Regions from separate parts of the Thermanaerovibrio velox DSM 12556 genome, predicted to be linked through region 1. Evidence: riboswitches for the same ligand, from Rfam matches in the RefSeq annotation. Region 1 holds a riboswitch; each other region holds the start of a gene.
The links. A riboswitch is a leader RNA that binds a small molecule or an ion and turns the genes downstream of it on or off. The one in region 1 is predicted to bind cobalamin.
Positions count from the first base shown of each region.

Region 2: linked by a shared signal. The riboswitch ahead of THEVEDRAFT_RS08010 (ethanolamine ammonia-lyase subunit EutB) and the one ahead of THEVEDRAFT_RS00335 (SAM-dependent methyltransferase) in region 1 are both predicted to bind cobalamin.
Region 3: linked by a shared signal. The riboswitch ahead of THEVEDRAFT_RS01215 (TonB-dependent receptor plug domain-containing protein) and the one ahead of THEVEDRAFT_RS00335 (SAM-dependent methyltransferase) in region 1 are both predicted to bind cobalamin.

Region 1 is NZ_CM001377.1:73,978-78,426, forward strand. Features, by position in the region: gene THEVEDRAFT_RS00325 (Rossmann-fold NAD(P)-binding domain-containing protein) at 13-867, opposite strand; gene THEVEDRAFT_RS00330 (hypothetical protein) at 879-1,799, opposite strand; gene THEVEDRAFT_RS00335 (SAM-dependent methyltransferase) at 1,790-2,476, opposite strand; cobalamin riboswitch at 2,589-2,784, opposite strand; gene THEVEDRAFT_RS10030 (precorrin-6A/cobalt-precorrin-6A reductase) at 2,854-4,269, opposite strand; gene THEVEDRAFT_RS09525 (cobalamin biosynthesis protein) at 4,274-4,449, opposite strand, start outside.
Region 2 is NZ_CM001377.1:1,659,595-1,664,043, forward strand. Features, by position in the region: gene eutL (ethanolamine utilization microcompartment protein EutL) at 1-246, opposite strand, end outside; gene eutC (ethanolamine ammonia-lyase subunit EutC) at 279-1,178, opposite strand; gene THEVEDRAFT_RS08010 (ethanolamine ammonia-lyase subunit EutB) at 1,196-2,557, opposite strand; cobalamin riboswitch at 2,689-2,865, opposite strand; gene ptsP (phosphoenolpyruvate--protein phosphotransferase) at 3,119-4,449, shown strand, end outside.
Region 3 is NZ_CM001377.1:273,795-278,243, reverse strand. Features, by position in the region: gene THEVEDRAFT_RS01215 (TonB-dependent receptor plug domain-containing protein) at 1-1,664, opposite strand, end outside; adenosylcobalamin (AdoCbl) riboswitch at 1,835-1,986, opposite strand; gene THEVEDRAFT_RS09735 (TolC family protein) at 2,263-2,907, opposite strand; partial or broken gene THEVEDRAFT_RS09730 (TolC family protein) at 3,035-3,472, opposite strand; gene THEVEDRAFT_RS10055 (TetR/AcrR family transcriptional regulator) at 3,625-4,245, opposite strand; gene rpsI (30S ribosomal protein S9) at 4,320-4,449, opposite strand, start outside.

The DNA.
Region 1 (4,449 bases):
AGTTTTCTACAGCTATGATAGTGATATGACTCCATCACGGGCCCGGAGGGCGGGGAAACGCCCGGTCAGCTCCTCCCAAAGGGAGGTGCCCGCACCCTCCGCCGCTGCTTCAAGCCCCTGAAGCTCCTCCCGGTAGCCCCTAAGCCTTCGTCGGCTTATCCGGGCTATGTCTTCGATGCCCATGTACCTGTAACCTTCACCAGGAACCCCCTGGGGAGGGGAACCCATGTCCACAACCCAGGTCCCGCTTCCCGCCAGATCCTCCTCAAACAGCACCGGCAGCGGGGAGGAGGTGCATAGAAAGACCCCTTGAAAGTCCCGGGCCCTGGACCTCAGGCTTTCCCAAGGGATGCACCGGAACCCCTCCGGCGGAGCGGAGGAACGGGAGGTGCATACCACCTCTGCCCCAAAGTAGGATAGCACCTTGCAGGTCTCACGTCCCATCTCTCCCATCCCGGCCACCAGGCACGGCACACGGGGCCAATCGGGGTGCTCTTTGATTATGGACGACGCCAGGTACGGTATCGACGGGGCCCTGCCTGGGTGAAGGGTGCTCCTTAAGCGGGAGGATATCCCGAAGGCCCTCTGGAAGAGCCTGTGAAGGATTGGCCCGCAGGATGGCCTGGAGGCCTCGTAACAGTCCTTGACCTGCCTTACTATATGGAACTCCCCGACCGCGAAGCTGTTGAGGCCGAGCATGGTCCTTATGAGTCTAAGCACCACGCCCTCCTGGCGGGCAAGGACGACCCCCCCGGGCAGTCCTCCCAGGGAGTGTTCCCGAAGGACCCCGTAGAACTCGTCCCTCCAGCACGTCTTAACCCGTACCCATTCCAGGGCGTCCGGGGGAAGCGAACGCGTTACCGCCAAGACGACGGGTGTCATCGGTACCACCATAATCCCACCAGGGCCATGGAGAGGGCCTCGAAGAGCAAAAGGGTCCCCACGTGCCATATGGCCAGGGGGCGGAGCACCTCCGGCGGGAATATGCCCACCCAGTAGCCCATGTTCTGCCTTAAGACCCGGCTGAAGGTGCCTATGCAGTTCCCCGCCAGCAGGGCTAGGAGAGCCCCCTTTAGGGACAGCGCGCCGGAGGATAACGCCCCTTGGGCGGATGCCAGGGATGCGGAACTGTGCATCAGGGCGGAGGTCACCACCGCAAGGGCCGAGGGCGACACCTTGCCCTTCAGGGTCCCCAGCACCGCCGCCTCCAGGTGGGGCATGAGGAAGAACGTGAGGGCGAAGAAGCCCCAAGCCATGGGGAGGGAGCGCAAGGTGAGCCTTATTAAGCTGACCTCCTTCCCATGGGGATGTCCTTCGCAATTTGCCCCATGGCAGGAGTCCTGGGGCAAACCGAATGCGATGGGTTCCCCGGAGCCCCGGCGGAGGAGAAGAAGGAGACATAGGATGAAGCGGCAGGCGCTCCGGGTGATCAGCACTATGGAGTAGAGCAGTCCTAGGTTTCCCGCAAGCCCCACCGCCACCGGTGCGGTGGCGAGCCAGCGCTTTATGTAGGCCGGGAAGGCGAGGCACAGGGTCCCGAAGACCGCGTCATCCCGGGTTATGCGGCCCTCCCGGTGGGCGGAGGACAGGATGGCGGCCCCCAACCTGGGGCTGGCCACCGAAACCGCCATGGCGGAGAGGGCGTGGCGGTTTATCCTGCATTTGGATAGAAGGTTGCGGATGGGACGGAAAACCGCGTCCGTGATCCTCAGCCTCACCAGCGCCTCCCCCGCCAGCGCCCCCGCAAGGATGCTGGCGGTGAGCCTGGCCTCCGCAAGGAGAAGCCCTTTTATCTCCAAAGGAGCATCACCGCCAGGTAGTCGTCGGTGGGTTCCGCCGCCGCATCCCCCTCCACCGCGAACTCCCCCTCTAGCCCGACCCGATGGAGCCGGACGATCCGATCCCAAGGCCCGGAGGCGGAGATGACTAGGGGGAGATTCTCCCCAAGGGCGGAGGGCTTGTATAGGGCGGCGCACTGGCAGGCCTTAAGGGCCTTGATGATCCCTTCGATGTCTTTAGAGCCCGGCACCACCGAGAACACCTGGTCCCTCATGGCGATGAAGCGGTTGAGCCTCGCCGCCGCGGCGGAGTGGGCGGATATGCCGGGGATCAGGCGCAGCTCCGTCTCCGTAATGGAGGACAGCTCCTGGTGGAGCACATGAACCGTGGCGTAAAGGGCGGAGTCCCCTATCACCGGCATCGCCGCGATCTTTGCCCCCTCCCAAAGGTCCTTGGAGGAGGTTAGGGACTCCCTTACGCCGGCCCTTAGCTCCTCGTCGGAGCCTGTCATGGGGAAGAGGATCGGTATGGTCTTAAGCCCCTTGATTAGGTCCCGGGCCATCTGTCCCGCCACGCTCACCCTTCCCTTGGCGGACACCGGCTCGAACACCGCCTGGGCCTTGCTCAGAACGTTAAGGGCCTTCAGGGTAACCAGCTCCTTGTCCCCCGGGCCCATGCCTACGCCGTAAAGTATCAACCTGCATCCCTCCGTCCTTTTGTAGAGCGGAAGCGGAGGAGGAATGCCGCAAGTCCCCATGGTCACCGGTGAGCTAGGGGGCATTGCGCGGGGTCCCTCCCTCGAGGGCTTCCGCGGTAACTTGGAGCCGTGGGGTATCCTGGCTTGCCTTCATCCTATCCCCGCCCCTTCCCAGGGGTCTAAGTCCCCCAGTGGTAACGGCGGTCTCGTCGGGCTCACAGTGGCGGGGCCGCGCCGGCTTCTCACCGGTCTTCCCCCAGGGCTCGAAGTAGCGTTATCCTGTGCTATGCACCTGAAGATAGATAATAGAACTCAAAACCCCATAAAACAAGAAGACAGGGTTGCATTACCAGGGGTTTATGGCTAAACCATGCGGCCTAATATCCTAATATCTTAAGCGTCTCCCGCACCCCTTCTTCCAGCGAAAGCCCGGGATCGTTAGGGGGGCAGAGGAGTAAGAGGGGTATGCCCAGCTCCCCGCAGGCCCTCAGCTTGTCCGTCACTCCGGAGGCATCTCCGCTGCCCTTGGCCCCCACCGCCTTGGCTCCGCAACCCTTGAGGATCCCAACCTCCCAGTCATAACCCATGGGCCCCCAGGAACATAGGATCTCCTTTGGGGTAAGCCCCGCCGCCTTGGCCGCCTCCAGGCTCTCCACCGTGGGAAGCAGCCGAGCCAATACATAACGGCCGCCGCCTTTGAGCACCGGAACCACGCGGGGAAGCCCCCGCACGCCGAAGGATAGGAACACCGTATCACCGGGGGCTGTGAGCTCCAAAAGCCCCTGGGCCATCTCCCCGTAAGACATAACCGGCACGGCCCCTTCGGGCACATCCACCGGACGGCTTATCCTTATCAACGGTATCTTAAGTTCCTCCGCGGCGGTTCGGAAGTGGCGCCTTGCCTCCTCCGCAAAGGGGTGTGCGCAGTCCACCGCCGCCCTGAGACCCAGGGGGAGCAGCCGCCCCATGACCTCCGCCCAGTCGTCCGCGCTCCGGCGGCCCACCAGCGCAAAGGCCCCCGGGGGCACCACATGAAGCCCCGTGTCAAAGGCCACCGATACCGCCACCTTAAGCCCCAGGGAGATCAACCTCTCCGCCGCCTCCCTGCCCTCACCGGTGCCGCCCAGGATGAGCACGTCCACCCTTCCGATCCCGTCGAGGATGTCAACCCCCTCAAGACGCGATCCGTTCTCACCTGCGGCGGCGCAGCGGGGCGGCAATCCGCATCCCGTGGAGGCACCTCCGCTGCCTGGACGGACATTTATCTCGCTGGCGTAGCCCCGCATGTCCCTCCAAACCCCGTCCTTCCCCTTGGAACAGCACCCTCCGGGGAAGACGATCAAAGACCTCATGTCCACCTGGTCCGATGAGAGCTCCTCCGCCGGGATCTCCGCCACCCTCTCACCGGGCCTTGATACGTCGCGGCACACCAGGGCCGTGCGACCCTGGAACACCCGACGCACCTCCCCGAGCTTGCCCTCCCTGTCCCGGGAGACCGGGTTGTACAGCGCCACGGAAAGCCCCGATTCCGATGCCCTCTCCATGGCCCTTGCCACCGATCCCCAATCCTGAAGGTAATCCGAAAGGGATATCATGCAAAGCCCGTTTGTGTAATAGGGCCCCAATGAGCAGGCCGCCCCTTGAGCGGCGGATACGCCTGGGAATATCCGGAAGGACGGGCTTCCCTTGCCCCCGTCCTCATCCCCCCCCTCCCGGAGCCCCCAGGCCGCGTGATGTGACGCCAGCGCCGCAAGCCCGAAGAGCACCGGGTCCCCGCCGCACACCAGCGCCACCCGACTAGCCCCTTTGGGCCAGCTCCACCGCCCTCTTGACCCTCGCCTCCTCCTCTCCCATGCGGTAGGACTCCACCAGCTTGACTTCTTGGAGGTGCTTGGGCAGCAGGTCCACGTAAAGGGAGTACCCCACGATCACGTCGCACTCCTCAAGCTCCCTCAAAGCCCCCAGGGTCATGT
Region 2 (4,449 bases), 300 kb from region 1:
CTCCCCGGCCAGCTTGGTGTTGGCGTTAGCAGCACCTCCGTAGAAGGACTTGGCGTACACAACCTCCACGTCCGCCTTCTTGGTGGCCTCATCCAGGGCGGTGTACGTCACATCGTCGCTGTCCGCGGTGACCATACCAAGGCTCCTCTGGTCGGGCCTAAGGCCAAGGGCGGATGCCATGTCCGGGTTAACGTTGGGGATTATCTTCACGCTCAAAAGTCTCGCCTTCAGGGGATCTCCCTTCATGTTCCTTCCCTCCTTAGGGGCTCGTTAATTAATTAAAGCTTTAGATCTATCCCGCTTACCTTCTTCTCCAGCATCAGCTTTATGATCTCCCCTATGTAGCCCCCCGCCTCCACCGCCGGGGTGCCACCGGAGTGGATGTTAGAGACAACGGTGCGTTTCGCCTCGGGCATCCCCACGGTGCCCCGGTAGGTTATGTAGGCGGACATGCTCTCCGCGGTGACCAGCCCTGGACGCTCACCGATGAGCACGCACACCACCTCTGCTCCGGTCACCTCGGATACCACGTCCATGGCGGGGACCCTCCCGTACTTCACAAAGAAGGGCTTCGGTAACTTGATTCCCTTTGACTCAAGAACCTGCGACACGGCCTTGAAGGTGTCCATCCCATTGGCCTCCACCGCAGTGGTGCTGAGCCCATCAGAAAGGTAGACCAAAACCTTGGGAGGCTGGGGCACCATGGACTTTATGGCCCCCTTGGACTCGTCGGAAAACCTCCTGCCCAGGTCCGGCCTGGTGAGGAACTGATCCTTATCGGAACATAGGGTTTGTACGACCTTAAGGTCGTTGCTCCGCAGGAACTCCTCGGATATGTCGCTGAACACCGCGTCCTGGGCGGCCGCGTGGTCCGCCCTGAAACGCAGCAGCGTCTCGGTCTTGTAACGGGGTCCCGCCCTCCAAACCCCTATCCTCGCCGGGGTCTTCTCCTTCATGGCCATCAGGGCCTTCGGGTCCTTAGGCTCCGGCACAAGACAATGCTTCCTTATGTCAAGCTTGGTAAGATCGGGCAAGCCCTCGTCATCCAAGCCAAGGGCATCCTCCCCGGAGCCCGACGACGGGGGTTCCACGACAACCCGCTGCCCCGGCTCCTCCAAGGAACCCATCTCCATTAGTATCTCCTTCACCAGCTGTTTAAGCTCAAGTTCCGTCACCATCTCTACCAGCCCTCCCGTCAGCAGAAGATGGAAGCATCCCCGGCCCGGTCGGTCAGGGTGCCGTTCTCCATGATCCCCCATCTCTCCAGCCAGCACTCGAACTCAGGTATGGGGCGCACCTTCAGCAGCTGCCTCAGCGTGGGGGTGTCGTGGTAGCTGGTGCACTGGTAGTTGAGCATCACATCGTCCCCGTGAGGTATCCCCATGAAGTAGTTGCATCCCGCGGCAGTAAGAAGGACCGCCAGGTTCTCTATGTCGTTCTGGTCCGCCTTCATGTGGTTGGTGTAGCAGGCGTCACATCCCATAGGGATCCCCGTGAGCTTCCCCATGAAATGATCCTCAAGGCCAGCCCTTATCACCTGCTTGCTGTCGTAAAGGTACTCGGGACCTATGAAGCCCACCACGGTGTTCACAAGGAAGGGCTTGAACCGCTTGGCAAAACCGTAACAGCGGGCCTCCATGGTAACTTGGTCCGCCCCAAAGTGAGCATCCGATGAGAGCTCCGACCCCTGACCGGTCTCAAAGTACATGAAGTTAGGACCCACGGACGTGCCCTGCCGGGCCGCCAGCTCCATCGCCTCCTCCAGCATGTGGGCGGTTATGCCAAAGGCCTCGTTCCCCTTCTGAGAACCCGCTATGCTCTGGAAGAACAGGTCCGTGGGCGCCCCTTGACGCACCGCCTCCATCTGGGTGCTGACGTGCGCCAAAACGCACATCTGCGTCGGTATCTCATACCTCTCCTTGATCTCCTGGAAACTGTGCAGGATCTTCTTCACGTTCTCCACCGTGTCGTCCACCGGGTTAAGCCCTATCACCGCATCCCCAACCCCGTAGGACAGACCCTCGAATATGGATGCCCTTATACCCTCCACGTCATCGGTAGGATGATTGGGCTGAAGCCGGGACGCAAGGGTCCCCGGTAGCCCTATGGTGGTGTTGCAGTGGGCGGGAACTCGGATCTTGCTGGCCCCGTAGATGAGATCCAGGTTGCTCATGAGCTTCGCCACCCCCGCCACCACCTCGCTGGTAAGACCCCGGCTTACCCGCCTTATGTCCTCCCCATTGGTGCGGTCAGATAATATCCATTCACGAAGCTCCCCAATGGTCCAGTTGCGTATCTCCCCAAAGATCCTCTCATTAACGTCGTCCTGGATTATCCTGGTGACCTCATCCTCCTCATAGGGCACCACCGGGTTCTCCCTCAGATCCCCCACCGTCAGGTTCGCCAACACCTGCTTGGCCGCCACCCGCTCCTCCATGGACTCGGCGATTATCCCCGCCAGGCGGTCCCCCGACTTCTCCTCGTTAGCCTTGGCGAGAACCTCCTTCACGCTCCTAAACTGGTACACCCGACCGAAAAGCCTGGTCTTCAGCTTCACCTTCCCATCACCTCCAACCCCTCAGGATCTGCTCCAAAGAACAAACGCCGAAAAAATCAAAACCCCAGGGCCCAAGTGCACATGGCAACACAGCCAAACTGCGCCTTGGGCCCCGGGGTCACGCGGAACCTCTAAGAACCTCATCCGCGACAGGTCTCCTGGCTTACCCTCATCCTAAGCCGCCCCTTCCCAGGTATAACCCAGTGGTCTTACGCGGCCTCGTCGGGATCACAGTGGCGGCCCCGCGCCGAAATCCCATCGGCTTCCCTTAAGTCGCGGACCGGCAAGTCACGATAAAGCGGCAACATGCTCAACACAAACAACCTCATCCTTAAACAGCAAGGCTAAACGAATCAACCAGAATAGTCAACCCATAGTGCAATGTTGTATTTTTATAAAATAACTACAAATAATACCCGCGCCAGCCCCACGCGAAACACTGCGAAAAACCCCGCAAAGACAAAAGACAGCTTAGGATAAACCCCTCTTGATCCCCCACCCTTTGCTTAAATCCCCTGTAAAAGATAAACTTATCCCATGACATCCTAGGGGGGAAGAAACTTGAATTCTCTAGCTTCCAGTGAACAGCTCACCGTTAAAGGACTGCCCATTTCCCCGGGCTTGGCAAAAGGGGTCATCCTGAGGATCCACCAAAGGCCCTTCCAACAGACCGGCGCTCCTCAGGTCAACTCCGAGTACGACAAGCAGCGCTTCCGGGAGGCCCAGGAGAAGGCCATCGAACAGCTAAAGGCCCTGGCGGACTCCACCAAGGCCACCTTGGGACCTGAGAAGGCCGCCATCTTCGACGCCCACCAGCTCATGATCCAAGACCCCATGCTTGTGGACGCCATACTGGCCGCCATAATGCAGGGCCAGTGCCTGGAGGACGCGGTGGTGGAGGCCACACTCTCCATAAAGGCCCAGTTCGACGCCCTGGACGACCCCTACTTCAAGGAACGGGCGGCGGACATCCTGGACATCGGCCAGAGGCTCTTCAGGATAATCACCGGCGGAGAGGACATAAGCCAGATCGATGACAAACAGGACTACGTAATAGTCACCGACGAGCTGGCCCCCTCCGATGCGGCGGTGCTGGGCATAAAACGAAACGTCAAGGGAGTCGTCACCGCCCAGGGAGGCCCCACCAGCCACTCCGCCATACTCCTCAAGGCCCTGGAGATACCGGCGGTCTCGGGGATACCCATGGACGACAGCTTCCAAAGGGGCAACACCATCCTGGTGGACGGGGTGGGCGGAGAGGTCATCCTGTTCCCCTCCCGCGAGGTGGAGGAGGCCTTCGACAGGCGCATCAAGGCCCAGGAGGAAACCCGCCTCAGGCTCAAGGAACTGAAGGGGAAGCCCAGCGTCACCAAGGACGGCATATCCGTCCTCCTCTTCGGCAACATCGCCTCCCCAAAGGACACCCAAAAGGTGCTTAACTTCGGCGGCACCGGGGTGGGACTCTTCCGGACCGAGTTCCTGTTCATGGGACGCTCGGACTCCCCCTCCGAAGAGGAGCAGTTCCAGGCCTACAGCGAGGCCCTTAAGTCCATGGCTCCACACCCGGTCATAATCCGGACCCTGGACGCCGGGGGCGATAAAGACGTGCCCTACATAAAGGGCCTGGTGGGAGAAGAGGCCAACCCGTTCCTGGGGCTTAGGGCCATAAGGATCTGCATGGAGTACCGGGAGATCTTCATGACCCAACTGCGGGCCCTGGCCAGGGCCTCCGCCTTCGGAAACCTCAAGATAATGCTACCCATGGTCACAAGCCTCTGGGAGATAAGGACCGCCAGGGCCATGCTGGCGGAGGCGGTGCTCAGCGTAAAGGACGCGGGACATAAGGTGGCGGAAAACATCGATCTCGGCATAATGATAGAGGTCCCCGCCGC
Region 3 (4,449 bases), 200 kb from region 1:
CACGACCCCCTGGCCCAGTTGAGGGAGCCGGTCACGTCCCACCTTGGATCCCCGGACCTGGACCAGGTGCCCCCGCTGAGCTCCTCCCCGTAGGTCCAGGAAATCCCCTGCTGGTAGTACATCTCCCCGGAGAGGTTCACCCGAAACATACCCTCAACCCCGTATGCCCTGTACTCGTCCAGGTTAACGTACTTACCCATCCAGGTAACCGGATCTGACCAGTACTTTATCTTGTCCTCCACATCGGTGTAGAAGACACCAAGGCTCCAGGAACGGTCTTTGCCCTTGACGCCCCCCTCGTAACTCCAACCCTTCTCGGGTCTTAGGGAGTAGTTGGGCTCGCCGAAGCTCCTCATGGGCATGTAAATCTGAAAGAAGCTGGGCATCACGAAGAACCTCCCGGCGGAAAGATACCAGAGCCTCCCAGTGGAATCCTCCCGGTAAAGGGAGACCTTCGGGGCCAGCTCCGACTGGTCCTCCCCCTCCTCCACGTGCCACCTCTCGTACCTAAGCCCAAGATCCGCGGTGAGATCCCCCAGCGGAACGGTGGTCTCCCCGTAGGCTATGATCCCGTCCCGCTTGAGGTCGTAAGGGTCGTTGTTGCCCCACGGGTTGTCCACGTTCAGGTAATCCGAGTCATCACGCCTTACCTCAAGCCCATAGGCGGCCCCATTGCCCCAAAGCCGCCCCCGTCCCTCCAGGGACAAACCCATGTTGCGGTCCCGGTAGTCGCTCCTGCCGCTGCTGTCAAAGACCTTCTTGGCGGACTCCCCGTAATAGCCCTTGAGCTTCATCCCACCCAACGGAACCGTCAAGGCCACCCGGGAGTAGCTGTTATCCTGGTGGTTATCGGCTCCATCGTAGGTCCAACGGGATGAATAATCCCCCCATTGGCTGGAAAACTCCCACCCCCTACCGGAGGCCGACCCGGCGGAAAGGCCGTAGTGGTTCGACCGGTAGTCCTTGGAGAAGTCCCTGAGGCCGTTGCCCCTAAGCCTTATCTCCCGCTCCCCCTCCTCCTCCCTGGAGTAAGATACCCTTGCCCACATGGAGCTGGATGCGGCGGCGGCGCTGAAGGACCCCATGCCGTAACCGCCGGAACCGGCGGTGAAACGTGCCTGGAAGGGGCCGCCAGGGCCGGAAGCCCCCTTCACGGTTATTACGTTTATGACCCCCGCGGCACCGTGGGAACCGTACAGGGCGGATGAGGCCCCCTTAACCACCTCCACCCTCTCCACGGAGCTTATGGGTATGGACCTCAGGTCAAAGGGGGCCCCCAACACCGCACCGGCGCCATAGCTGGATGTCATGAACGGCACCCCGTCCACCAGAAGCAGCGTCTCGGTGGTCATCCCCCTTATGGAGATGCCCTTGGACTGGGCCATGCCCGCGCCGTTCACAAGCCCAGACACCCCGGGCAGGGAGTCCAGGGCCTCCTGAAGGTTCTGGAAACCCCGGGAGGCCATGTCGGCGGAGGTTATGACGTACCCCTGGGAGGGCAGGTCCGCCAGCTGATCCGCCAACCTGGAACCGGTGACCTCCACCACCGGGACCTCCATCCCCCGAACGGGGAGAGGGGACGATAAGAGGGCAAGGAGCAGAGCCCCAAGACCCAAACGAACCAAAACATGGGATGAACATCTAAACCTGATCAACCGGATCACTCCTCAACACACGCAAGCAACTCCCTGACTTAAAATCAAACTAGAACGCCATGACACACAAGAGGGCAAGCTTAAGGCTGATGACCCCCTACATGCCATCACCTCCCCAAGAGCTTAGATCCAACGGACAGGCCTCATAAAAAAAGGAGCCCAAGGGCTCCGAACACGAAACATGCGTCCTCCCCCGCCCTCGAGGGGTGGACGCAACTCAAGGCACCGGTGCCAGTGTCGGGCTTGGACGCCAAAGGGCGCCCACACCGTAGCGGGGCTGCGCCGGATTCTCACCGGACTTCCTGAAACAGCCGGGCCTTTAAGCTTTGTTTTTTACAACCGCTACCCCCTCGGCACCCCTTGGGATGGCCATACCACCATAGGGCCACAGGGGGAAACGGTTACTTCTATGTTAACACTCGATGGGCATGGGATAATATTAAGTATCTTCTGAATAAGTCCCGCCCTTGGGAACCGCAGGGTTCAACCCACCCGAAAACCCAAGGCCCTACTCCATGGGCGGAGCGGATCCCGGCCCCTGCCCCAAGGATCTAAAGGCTGCAACGCTAAAGGGGGCCGGGAAGATCCGGCCCCCCTAAAGGCTGGTCTAGTTGCCCTTGCTCACCGGCTTACCAGTCGCCGCGATCTGCCCCCATCCGTCCTCCCCCAGGGCGTACCTCAGGGCCGCCTGGGAGGACAACAGGTCACATCGGGCGTCCACGAGGTCGTTCATGGCCTGTTCCAGCCTCACCCGGGCATCCATCACGTCCAGGTTGGTGCCCACCCGGGCCTCGTAGCGCCTGAGGGATATCCGGTGGTCCTCCGTGGCCTGCTCCACCATGACCTCCGCGGTCTTAACCCTCTCCCGGGCCTCCCTCAGGGACTCCAGGGCCTCCACGGTCTCCCGGCGTATCTCCAGCTTCATGTCCTCCACCCGGGACAGCAGGGATTCCGCCAAAGCCAGGGACTGACGGGCCTTGGCCCGGTTCTCCCCCCCGTCCCATGACCGCCACTGCAGGGTAAGGGAAAGGAGGTAGTCGTCCTTATCGGAGGGGAAGAAATGGGAACCCACCCTGTAAGCCTCCCCCTTGAACAGCAGCTGAGGCCTGTCCTGGCCTGCGGCGGCGTCCGCAAGGGCCTTGGCCTGGCGGTAGGACTCCTCCAAGGAACGGATCTCCGCCCGGCTCTCCGCCGCCAGATCCGGGAGATCCTGGGGCAGCTCCTCGGGCAGCAACGAGGCCGGCTGTTCCATCTCCCCGTCCCTGGGGACGGGGAAACCTGCCGCCCTGTCCAGGGCAGCGTATGCCCTTTGAACCGCCCCCTCGAGCCCTCATCAGGTTCAACCTGGCGTTGGAAAGGGCCACCTGAGCCCTTAACACCTCCGCCTTAGGCACCATGCCCACCCGGAAGAAGGCCTGAACCCTGGTCAGATACGCCTCGGACAGCTCCACCACCCTCTGGGCCACCTGGGCCTTGCCCTTGGCCCTCACCAGGGCAAGATAAGAGGCCCTGAGGCGGTAGAGAAGCCCCTCGACCCCCCGATCCCTGTCCGCCTTCGCCGCCTCCAACCCCGCTTGAGCGGCCCTAACCTGGCTCGTCACGGTACCCCCGGAGTAAAGGAGGTGGGTCAACGCAACCGAGGCCCTGTATGTCTCCTCGTAGCCCGTTATGGCTATACCTATGGGGACGTTGTCGAAATCGTACACCTTCCCCTTGGGGGCCTCCTGGGCCTTTGAACCGTATAGCACCAAGTCCAACTTGGGGGAAAGCCCCGCCCTGGCCTGCTGAACCTCAAGCTCTGCCCTCCTCACCGCCATATCAAGAGCCCTCACCGCCGGGTGAGATCCGAGCATCCTGGACTCCAGGTCCTCAAGCCGAACCACGCCGGCGAAGGCGGACGAGGATGAGCCTAGGATAATAAGGGATAGAAGGGCCAAAAGGCACCCCCTGCCGAGGCGATACACGGGCATCAAAGGGCCTCACCCCCAAAAAGGACCCCGCAGCTCCTCCTCCAAAGGGCCACCGCGTCCTCCACGTCAAACCACACCCATAGGTTGAACATGATCCCGTCGAACAATATGCAAAGAACCTCCTCCATACCGTCAGGGAGCCCTCCCGCCTCGGCGAGGACCCGGCGCATCTCCCCCATCATGCGGCTGCGAAGGGACCCCGTCAGGTCCCGCATGCCCTCAACCCCCCGGTGGGCCAAGAGCCGGAGCTCCAACCAGAGGGACAGGGAGTCCCGCTCCTTCCAAAGCAGCTGGAGAAAACCCTCCCCCTTCCGGACCGACATGGCAATCACGTCCTCCCCCTGGGCCGATCCATCCGCCAGGTAGGATACGATCCTGTCCACCTCGTCCTCCATGACCCGCTTGAACAGGTCGAACTTGCTGTGAAAGTGCCAATAGAAGGCCCCCTTGCTAACCCCGGCGGACCTTACTATGGAGTCCACCCCCGCCCCCTCGTAACCCCTCTGGGCGAAGATGATCCTCGCGCTGCTCATTATGGCGTCCTTGGCATCGGAGACCAAATAGACTCCCTCCTTCCAAAATCCGGCTAGGATGTTCTCAAAGACCGACCGGTCTGTCAAGTACCGCAAAGACAAAGGGGCCCCGAAGGGCCCCGAAGGAACTTGAAGACCCAGGCCAGCGAGGCCCAAGTCCACTAACGCTTGGAGTACTGGAACCGAGCCCGGGCTCCCGCCTGACCGAACTTCTTCCTCTCCACCATCCTGGGATCCCTGGTAAGGAGCCCCGCCTTCTTCAGCGCCGGACGAGCCTGGGGGTTCATCTTC